Regions from separate parts of the Anaerotruncus sp. genome, predicted to be linked through region 2. Evidence: predicted binding sites of a transcription regulator. Region 2 holds the regulator's gene; the other holds the start of a gene.
The links. Region 2 encodes HrcA, which represses chaperone genes, less so after heat shock. Its sites were predicted from a motif close to TGTTAGCACTCNNNNNNNNNGAGTGCTAACA; they were not measured.
Positions count from the first base shown of each region.

Region 1 (5,560 bases), on a different contig from region 2:
GCCAAAAAAGCCGGTGCTAAAGGAAAAGCCCCAGCTAAAAAAGCCGAAAAATCGATTCTGTTTGAGGGTGAGCTTGTTCATGGCTTCCTCCGCGTGTCTGGTTTGGTTGTTTTCATTATAATCGAATTGCACAATCTGTCAAGGCATTTTTTGAAATTTTTCACAGCGGCCCGTCCCACAGGCACACAAAAAAGGCCCCGGCGCACTGCGCCGGGGCCTTTGGGGTGCGGGGTTTCGCGGGATTAATACATGCCGCCCATGCCGCCCGCGGGAGCCGCGGGGACCGGGTTCTCTTCCTTCTCGTCCGAGACGAGGCTCTCGGTGGTGAGGACCATCGCCGCCACGGAAGCGGCGTTCTGGATCGCGCTGCGGGTGACCTTGGTCGGGTCGACGATGCCCAGCTCGATCATGTCGCCGTAGGTCTCCTTGGCGAAGTCGAAGCCGTAGCCGACCTTGCGGGTGCGGCGGAGCTTGTCGATGATGACCGAGCCCTCCATGCCGGCGTTCTCGGCGATCTGGCGGATGGGCTCCTCCAGCGCGCGGCGGACGATGCGGGCGCCGGTCTTCTCGTCGCCGTCGAGGCCCGGGATGAGCTTTTCGACCGCCGGGATGGTGTTGAGCAGCGCCACGCCGCCGCCGGCGACGATGCCTTCCTCAACAGCCGCCTTGGTCGCGGACAGGGCGTCCTCGATGCGCAGCTTCTTTTCCTTCATCTCGATCTCGGTGGCAGCGCCGACGCGGATGACCGCGACGCCGCCGGAGAGCTTCGCCAGGCGCTCCTGGAGCTTCTCCTTGTCGTAATCGCTGGTGGTCGTCTCGATCTGGGCGCGGATCTGCGCGATGCGGTCCTTGATGGCCTTCTTGTCGCCCATGCCGTCGACGATGATCGTGTTCTCCTTCTGGATCTTGACCTGGCGCGCGCGGCCGAGCTGGTTCAGTTGGGTCTCCTTCAGCTCGAGGCCGACCTCTTCGCTGATGACCTGGCCGCCGGTCAGGATGGCGATATCCTGGAGCATCTCCTTGCGGCGGTCGCCAAAGCCGGGGGCCTTGACCGCGACGCAGGTGAAGGTGCCGCGCAGGCGGTTGACGATGAGGGTGGAGAGCGCCTCGCCCTCGACGTCCTCAGCGATGATGAGCAGCTTCTTGCCGCCCTGGACCACCTGCTCGAGCAGGGGCAGGATCTCCTGGATGGAGGAGATTTTCTTGTCGGTGATGAGGATGTAGGCGTCGTCGAGGACGGCTTCCATCTTCTCGGTGTCGGTGACCATGTAGGGGGTGATATATCCGCGGTCGAACTGCATGCCCTCGACCACGTCGGTGTAGGTCTCGGCGGTCTTGGACTCCTCGATCGTGATGACGCCGTCGGCGGAAACCTTTTCCATCGCTTCGGAGATCAGTTCGCCGATGAACTCGTCGCCGGACGAGACGGACGCGACGCGCGCGATGTCCTTGCTGCCCTTGACCTTCTTGGAATTCTCCTTGAGCGACTCGACCGCCGCGTCGACCGCCTTGGCGATGCCCTTCTTGACCGCCATCGGGTTCGCGCCCGAGGTGACGTTCTTCATGCCCTCGCGCACCAGCGCCTGCGCCAGCAGGGTCGCGGTGGTGGTGCCGTCGCCGGCCGCGTCGTTGGTCTTGGTCGCGACCTCCTTGACCAGCTGCGCGCCCATGTTCTCATACGCGTCGGGCAGCTCGATCTCCTTGGCGATCGTCACGCCGTCGTTGGTGATGAGCGGGGCGCCGAACTTCTTGTCGAGCACGACGTTGCGGCCCTTGGGTCCCAGGGTGATCTTAACGGTGTCGGAAAGCTTGTCAATACCGGCCTGGAGCGCCTTGCGGGCATCCTCGCCATAGCAGATAACCTTAGCCATATTTATCAGTCTCCTATATCAAAATTTATTGTTCACAGGGCTGTGATCATTCCACGATCGCGAGGATGTCGTTCTGGCGCACGATGGTGTATTCCTCGCCGTCCACCTTGACCTGCGTGCCGGAATACTTGCTCATCAGGACCTTGTCGCCGACCTTGACGGTCATCTTGACTTCCTTACCGTCAACCAGGCCGCCCGGGCCGACCGCCAGAACTTCGGCGATTTCCGGTTTTTCCTTCGCGGAGCCCGCCAAAATGATGCCGCTCTTGGTGGTCTCTTCCGCTTCCGCCATCTTTGTGACAACTCTGTCTGCCAATGGTTTGATCGTCATGATGAATTCCTCCAGTTATTATAATAGTTTTTTGACAAATTTAAGGAGATTTGTTAGCACTCTTTCTCTCTGAGTGCTAAGACTATTCTAATACATTTTTTCTAAAAATCAAGCCCTTTTCCAAAAAATTTTCAATGTTAACATTTTGGTAACAATCGCCCGTCCGCGCCCCCAGTTTCTTGTAATGCGCGCCCGCTTCTGTTACAATGTCCCTGCAAGGGAGGTCAGGGCATGAAAGTAGTGGTTCTCGACGGATTTCTCGCGGGGTACGGCACGGGCGGCCTGCCGCTCGACCCCGCGCGCTTTACGGTGGAATGGTATGGCGACACCCCGCCCGGGCAGATCGCCGCGCGCATCGGAGACGCCGAAGCGGTCTTCACCAACCGCGCGCCCCTCACCGCGGAGACCTTCGCCGCCTGTCCGCGCCTGCGGTTCGCGGGCACCTTCGGCACCGGCTACAACATGATCGACCTCGAGGCGGCGCGCCGCGCGGGCGTGACGGTCCGCAACGTGCCCTCCTACAGCACGATGGCGGTCGCGCAGAGCACCATCTCGCTGCTCCTCTCGATCGCCTGCGCCACCCCGGAGCACGCCCGCTACGTCCGCGAGGGCCGCTGGGTCTCCCCCACCGACCCGCAGGTCGCCGGGCGGCGGATGTTCGAGCTCGCGGGCAGAACGCTCGGCGTCATCGGCTACGGCGAGATCGGCCGCGCGGTGGCGAAGATCGCCGCCGCGCTCGGCATGGAGGTGCTCGCCTGCCGCCGCCGTCCCGCGTCCGGAGACGGCGCGGCCCGGATGGTCCCGCTCGGCGAGCTGCTCGCGAAATCGGACGTGGTGAGCATCCACTGCCCGCTGACCGACGAGACCCGCGGCATGGTGGACGCGGAGATGATCTCCCGCATGAAGCCGGGCGCGGTGCTGCTCAACACGGCGCGCGGCGCGATCCTCAACGAGCGGGACGTGGCCGACGCGCTCGACTCCGGCAGGCTCTACATGGCCGGGCTCGACGTGCTCTCCGAGGAGCCGCCCGCGCCCGGCCACCCGCTCGCCTTTCATCCGCGCGTCATCTGCACCCCGCATGTGAGCTGGATGCCCGTCGAGACGCGCGAACGTCTGCTGCGCCTCGCGGCCGAGAACCTCACGCGCTTCGCCGCCCAGGGAGGGCTTTGAAAATCCCCCCCTGAACCCCGCCAGGGAGGACTTTGAAAAGTCCCCCTGGACCCCGAAACTTTTGATGCGGGCAGGGCGCCGTCCCCTATCGCGCCACGCCGCCCGCGAGGTTCTTTCCCAAATAAAAATTTTCGCCCGCCTTTTTTAAAAGGCGGCGGGTGAGAAAACGCCCGGCACTCTTTCAGAGTGCCGGGCGTTTTCGAGGGCGGAGCCCTTTACCCGGGCCCGCAGGCCCTGCTTCAGGAGCATTTTCTTTGCTTCTTTCTTTTGCGATAGAAAAGAAAGAAGGTTCACACAAGGGCGCGCGCGCGGATGGTCGCAGTGGCCTTGAGCAGCGCGTAGAGCATCGCCACTTCGATCGGGAAGAGGAAGAGGTTCTTGATCACGCGCATGCCGACGAGCGCGACGAACGCCTGCCCGTACATCATCGACAGCCACAGCGGGTTGAGCAGGAAGGTGACCACCATCATGACGCTCAGATGCGCGGCTGCCGTGCGCCCGAGCGTGACCGGCTTGCGGTAGAGGATCAGCCCGTAGAGGAAGCCGCGCATGAATTCACTGATCGTGAACCCGGGGAAGAAGGCGCTTCCGTCGTTGCGGGTGAAGTACTTGAGGATGTCGATGGCCGCGCCCGCCAGCCCGGTGAGCACCGGGCCGAAGAGCATGCCGGCGGCCGCGATCGGCAGGAAGGTGAAACTCACGCGGATCAGCGCGCTTATGAAGATCGTGAACTGGTTGAGCAGCACCGACAGCGCCATGAGCATCGAGGTGCCCGTCAGCGAACGGACGCTGCGGATCTCCCGGGCCGACTCGGCGGTCAGGCGGGGAATCCCGCGCAGCTCCGCCGCAAGGGAAGAAAACCGATTCATCAAAAAAATAACCTCCTTTCATGTAACAGTCTCTTGCTACATGAAAAGAGGGCTCGCTCTTTGGATGCAGCAGCGGGATGCGGGACCGGCACCGCAAGGATTCCTTTTCGTCCGCCCGACAACTCCCCGTTCGGGCGGCACTTAACGCGCCGGTTCCTACTCTGCTATGAGTATGCTCCTATCATATCATATCCGCGAAAAAATGCAAGAGGGAACTTGCTTCCCTGCACCGTCAGCCCGACTGTCCGCGCGGGCCCTGGCAGCCCTCCCGCACCGCCATGAGGGTGCGCTCGTCCGGGTCCGCGAACACCTCGCCGGTGAAGCCGTTCACCACGACGACCCCGCCCTCCCGCAGGGTGAAGAGCCTCTCTCCCACCCGCGTCACGGCGGGCACCCCCATCGTGCGCGCGAGGATGCAGGCGTGGGACATCTGCGAGCCCCCGCTCGTGACGAGCGCGAGCACCCTGCCCCGCTCGATCCGCACCACCTCGCTGGGCAGCAGGTGGCGCGCCGCGAGCACCCACGGCTCCGGACCGCGCCCCGGCAGGTCCGCCTCCTTTTCGCCGCGCAACCTCCGCATGACCCCGTTGCACACGTCGGTCACGTCCGCGCTGCGTTCCCGCATGTAGGCGTCGTCCATCGCCGCCAGCATCTGCGCAAGTTCCCGTCCGGCTTCCTGCACCGCGTATTCCGCGGTCAGGCCCTGCCGGACGATCCGGTCGGTCACCCGGTCCTCGAAGTCGGGATCGGTCAGCATGATCCGATGGATTTCAAAAATGCGAGCCTCGTCGGGGCCCGCCTCCTCCTGCGCGCGCAGCTGCAGCGCGTCGAGGATGCCGAGCGTCTCCGCGCGCGCCGCCTCGAACCGCTCCAGCTCCACGCGGCTGTCGGCGGCCGGGCAGGGCCCCACCTGGCGCACCGAGTTGTCGAAGAAATGCAGCCGCCCGAACACGAGCCCGCCGCTCCCGCCGATGCCCGTGAGCCTCTCCATCGTCCATCCCTCCTCCCGTGTGAATTTTACAGTTTAAAGCGGTATTTCAATACATCGCCCGGATTTCTTCCATTATAGTGAGGCAAACCTGTTCTGTCAACAAAAACAGGGCGAAAAAAGCGGTTCCGGCCGAAACGCCCCGCCGGGAAAAGAAAGGGGCCCCGCGGTTTCGCGGGACCCCTGCTGCTTATTTTTGGGTGTAGGCGAGGTTGTCGAACACGGTGGCCTGGCTGATGATCCCATCGCCCTCGGTGTATTCGATCTTGACGCGGTCCCCCTCGCGGGTGAGCGCCAGCTCGTCTGAGACGAGCGCGGGGACCGTGAAGAT
Region 1 covers NZ_DBMDHH010000025.1:28,739-34,298, forward strand. Annotated here, with positions in the region: gene ACZO3G_RS08560 (hypothetical protein) at 1-246, shown strand, start outside; gene groL (chaperonin GroEL) at 243-1,871, opposite strand; gene ACZO3G_RS08570 (co-chaperone GroES) at 1,918-2,202, opposite strand; gene ACZO3G_RS08575 (D-2-hydroxyacid dehydrogenase) at 2,434-3,372, shown strand; gene ACZO3G_RS08580 (folate family ECF transporter S component) at 3,663-4,241, opposite strand; THF riboswitch at 4,310-4,407, opposite strand; gene ACZO3G_RS08585 (phosphoenolpyruvate-utilizing N-terminal domain-containing protein) at 4,474-5,232, opposite strand; gene ACZO3G_RS08590 (hypothetical protein) at 5,420-5,560, opposite strand, start outside.
Region 1: the regulator HrcA is predicted to act here: its motif matches at 2,254-2,284, upstream of ACZO3G_RS08570 (co-chaperone GroES).

Region 2 (4,714 bases):
CCAGCTCATCGCGCTGGCGGAGGCCCGGGTGCGCCCGGAATTCCTCTTTGTGGATAAACAGAGCGGCAAGGACTTCAACCGTCCCGCCTACCGCAAGCTCTACCGGAAGCTCAAAAAAGGGGATATGCTCGTCGTTAAAAGCATCGACCGGCTGGGCCGCAACTACCAGGAGATCATGGAGGAGTGGCGCAACATCACCAAGAAGAAGGGCGCCGACATCCGCGTGCTTGACATGCCGCTGCTCGATACCAGCCAGAGCCGCGACCTGCTCGGCACCTTCATCAGCGACCTGGTGCTCCAGCTTCTCTCCTTCGTCGCCCAGAACGAGCGGGAGAACATCCGCCGCCGCCAGGCCGAGGGGATCGCCGCCGCCAAGGCGCGCGGGGTCGAGTTCGGCCGTCCCCATAAGTCGCTTCCCAACCACTTCGACGAGCTGCTCTGCCAGTGGCAGCGCAAGGAGCTGACCGCCGCCGAGATTGCCAAGCTGTGCGGCGTCAGCCGCTCGACCATCTACCGCCGCCGCAAGCAGACGGGGGAGAGCTGATTTGCCGCGCTGCGCCCGGCGGGGCTTTTTGCGCGCCCCTCCGGGGCGCTTCAGATGTGCCGCCTTCGGCGGCGAAGATTGCCGGGTCCCGCCCCGGCAGGCGGGGTACTTTCTTTGCGTCAAAGAAAGTACCCAAAGAAGGACGCCTAAGGGGGCTCCGCCGCCCCCTTAGGGATCCCCTGGAGTACCTTGCCAGAACCCGCAAGTTACCGTCACTCCCCACGGGTGCACCAGCTGAAGGCTCAATTCAGGTTGCGGGCGCTCCCAACGGCCGAAGCCGGATGGCTCGCCAAAACCATACGGCGGAAAACAACGCCCGTTCCGGGCGTTCGCGCGCCTTGCCCGCGTGCGCGGCGAAGCCGCGCAGTTTTCCGCCTCCCCGTGGGCGCTACGCGCCACGCAAAAGCGGCCGTGCCTCCCCTATGGGAACTACCGGTACGGTTCCGGGGATTCTCGGGCAGAGGCATTGCGCCCGCGGCGCGGCGGCGGGCGGGATGCTGTACACTTGTCCGTTTATCCGTGACGGGGCGCCGCCGACTTTGGCCGAAGGCCAACCGGAGGCGGCGCTGGGGTCGCAGGGATTTGGCCGCAGGCCATCCTGATAGAGAATCCGGCCCGCAGGGCCGGGTCCGCGCAGCGGACTCAAGCCGGGGCCGCGGGGCGGAGCGCCCGCGAGCGGCCGTCGCGCGTAGCGCGCTCCGGGCGCAGCCCGGGCAGGCCGCCCAGGCCCCCTGCGGTTTCTTTCCCCTATTTCTTGGGCGGCCAAGAAATAGGGCCGCCCGCCGGGGCGGGACCCGGTAGCTCCGCCGCTCGCCGAGCGACCACCGACAAACTGCGCCGCTCGATGAGCGGTAAACCTAAGGGGTCGCTGTCGGTCGACTACCGGCAACTCCGCCACTCGGCGGCAAACAAATAGCGGCCGCCAAAGGCGGCCGCTTTATTGCGGGATGCATTGATCGGGCGGGGGTACGCGGGGAGAGCCGCCGGCCCTCGTCCGTGAGGCGGGGATACCTTAGACCGCCCACTTTTCGATCTGCTTGATGAAGTGGCTGTCCTCGGTGACGACCTTGACGGGCTTGTTGTAGTCGAGCGCCATCAGGCCGAGGATCGATTTTGCGTCCGCGATCTTGCCGTCGGTGGTGTGCACGCCGATGTCCTCGGACGACTGCATGGCGAGATACATGAACTGGCGGAGGTCCTCCGCGGAGTGAAGCATAACGTCTTTGATGATCATGATAAAACCTCCTTATGTTGTCGGTTGTGAAATGGTTGATTCTCTCTCTGTCCCTATTAAACTACAAAATGGAAGCAATGTCAATATGTACAATGAATTTTTTAAAGTTTGTACATAATTTACATAATTAGCATTCGCGCATATAGAGTGCTAGAAATTCTGTAAACATTTCGTGAATTCCCTTGACTTTGCAGAAAAGTGTGGTACATTATAGTTGTTGGCACTCGTAAATAATGAGTGCTAAAGAGCCCTTCGCCGGGAACGGGAATGTGAGGTGGGAACGGTGAAGCTCGACATTCGAAAACTGAAGGTCCTGACGGCCATCGTCGAAACCTATATCGAGACGGGGGAGCCCGTCGGATCCAAGACGGTCGCCCGGAAGCTTGACTTCCAGGTGTCCTCCGCCACCATCCGCAACGATATGGCGGCGCTCTTCGACATGGGGCTGCTCGAACAGCCCCACACCTCGGCGGGGCGGGTGCCCTCCCATCTGGGCTACCGCATCTACGTCGACCAGCTCATGCACTGCCAGCCCCTCTCGGAGGAGGAGCAGCGCGAGATCGACGCGCTTTTCAACGTGCGCGACCCCGATCCCGACAGGCTCCTGGAGGACGCGGCCGAGGCCCTCGCCGACTACACCAAGTGCGCGACCGTCTCGACCACCATCACCCCCAAGACGGTGCAGGTCAAGCGGGTCGAGATCGTCCCTGCGGGCGCGCGGACCGTCGTCGTGCTGGTCATCGCGACCAACGGCGTCATCAAAAACAAGGTCTGCCGCGTCGACTTCGGGCTGACCACCGAGATCGTCGAATTCCTCAACCAGTTCTGCAACGGCCGCCTGGTCGGCAAATCGGTTTCGGACATCTCCCAGTGGTACATCAACTCGATCGCCGTGACCCTCGGCGACTACTCCACCCTCTTCGTCCCGGTGCTCGCCACCGTGTACGAGCTCTGCCGCGAGATCAACGAGGGGCAGTTTTACACCTCCGGCAGCGTCAACCTGCTGGGCTACAAGGAGTTCTCCGATATCGCCCGCGACCTGCTGCTGACGATGAACAACCGTGAACAGCTCCTCGGGGTGCTCGCCTCCAAAAGCGACGCGGTCTTTATCACGATCGGCAAGGAAAACCCCCAGAGCGAGCTGGCGGACACCTCGGTGGTCGTCACGCGCTACAAGATCGGCGAGCAGAATTCGGGCGCGATCGGCGTGATCGGGCCGGTGCGCATGGATTACGCGAAGATCATCCCGCACATCGAGTATTTCTCCAAAACGCTGGGAAAGCTCCTTGCGGAGACGTTTGAGCAGGAATAACAATAACAGAGATAGGTTGTGAGCAGATTTGGCAGAAGAGACGAAGGACACGGCCCCGCAGGCGGAGCCGCAGGAGCGGGAGGAGGCCCCCGCGCAGGAGGCGGAACAGACCGCTCCCGAAAAGAGCGAGGCCGAACTCCTCAGGGAGCAGGTCGATTCCCTGAACGACAAGCTGCTTCGCACGATGGCGGAATACGACAACTTCCGCAAGCGGAGCGTCCGGGAGAAGGAAGCGATCTACCCGCAGGCCACCGCCGCCGCGGTCGCGCAGTTTTTGCCGGTCGTGGACACGATCGAGCGGGCGCTCGCGGCGCCCTGCACCGACGCCGAATTCAAAAAGGGCGTCGAGATGATTCTGCAAAACTTTAAGGACGTTTTCGCCAAGCTCGGCGTCGAGGAGTTCGGCGCGGCGGGCGACGTCTTCAGCCCCGACTTCCACAACGCGGTCATGCACGTGGAGGACGAGGACGCCGAGGCGGGCGTCATCGTCGAGGTGTTCCAGAAGGGTTACAAGCTCGGGGACCGGATCATCCGGCACGCGATGGTCAAGGTCGCCAACTGACGGCGCAAATCAGGTTCAGACGATTCCGCGGGAGAGCCGCGAAACGATATCCCTTTCGTAAAAATTAAGTTTAATAGATCTGGAGGGCTTTTATCATGGGAAAAATCATCGGTATCGACTTAGGTACGACAAATAGCTGCGTGGCGGTCATGGAGGGCGGCGAACCCGTCGTCATCGCCAACGCGGAAGGCGCGCGCACGACCCCGTCGGTCGTCGCGTTCTCCAAGACGGGCGAGCGCATGGTGGGTCAGGTGGCCAAGCGCCAGGCGATCACCAACCCCGACCGCACGATCTCCTCGATCAAGCGGCATATGGGTTCCAGCTACAAGGTCACGATCGACAGCAAGAACTACACCCCGCAGGAGATTTCCGCGATGGTCCTGCAGAAGCTGCGCGACGACGCGGAAGCCTACCTCGGCGAAAAGGTCACCGAGGCGGTCATCACCGTGCCCGCCTACTTCTCCGACGCGCAGCGCCAGGCCACCAAGGACGCCGGACGCATCGCCGGCCTCGACGTCAAGCGGATCATCAACGAGCCGACGGCGGCCGCGCTGGCCTACGGCATCGACAAGGAGCAGGACCAGAAGGTCATGGTCTACGACCTCGGCGGCGGCACCTTCGACGTCTCGATCATCGAGATGGGCGACGGCGTCCAGGAGGTCCTCGCCACCAACGGCAACACCCGCCTGGGCGGCGACGACTTCGACGAGCGGATCATCAACTACCTGGCGGACGAGTTCAAGAAGGACTCCGGCATCGACCTGCGCGGCGACAAGATGGCCATGCAGCGCCTGAAAGAAGCCGCCGAGAAGGCGAAGATCGAGCTTTCCGGCATGACGCAGGCGAACATCAACCTGCCCTTCATCACCGCCGACGCGACCGGGCCGAAGCACCTCGACGTCACGCTGACCCGCGCGAAGTTCAACGAGATGACCGCCGACCTCGTCGAAAAGACGATGGAGCCGGTGCGCAAGGCGATGGCCGACTCGGGCCTCAAGGTCTCCGACCTCGACAAGGTGCTGCTCGTCGGCGGTTCCACCCGCATCCCCGCCGTGCAGGACG
Region 2 covers NZ_DBMDHH010000005.1:78,270-82,983, forward strand. Annotated here, with positions in the region: gene ACZO3G_RS02795 (recombinase family protein) at 1-544, shown strand, start outside; gene ACZO3G_RS02800 (HPr family phosphocarrier protein) at 1,557-1,778, opposite strand; gene hrcA (heat-inducible transcriptional repressor HrcA) at 2,062-3,090, shown strand; gene grpE (nucleotide exchange factor GrpE) at 3,119-3,652, shown strand; partial or broken gene dnaK (molecular chaperone DnaK) at 3,748-4,714, shown strand, end outside.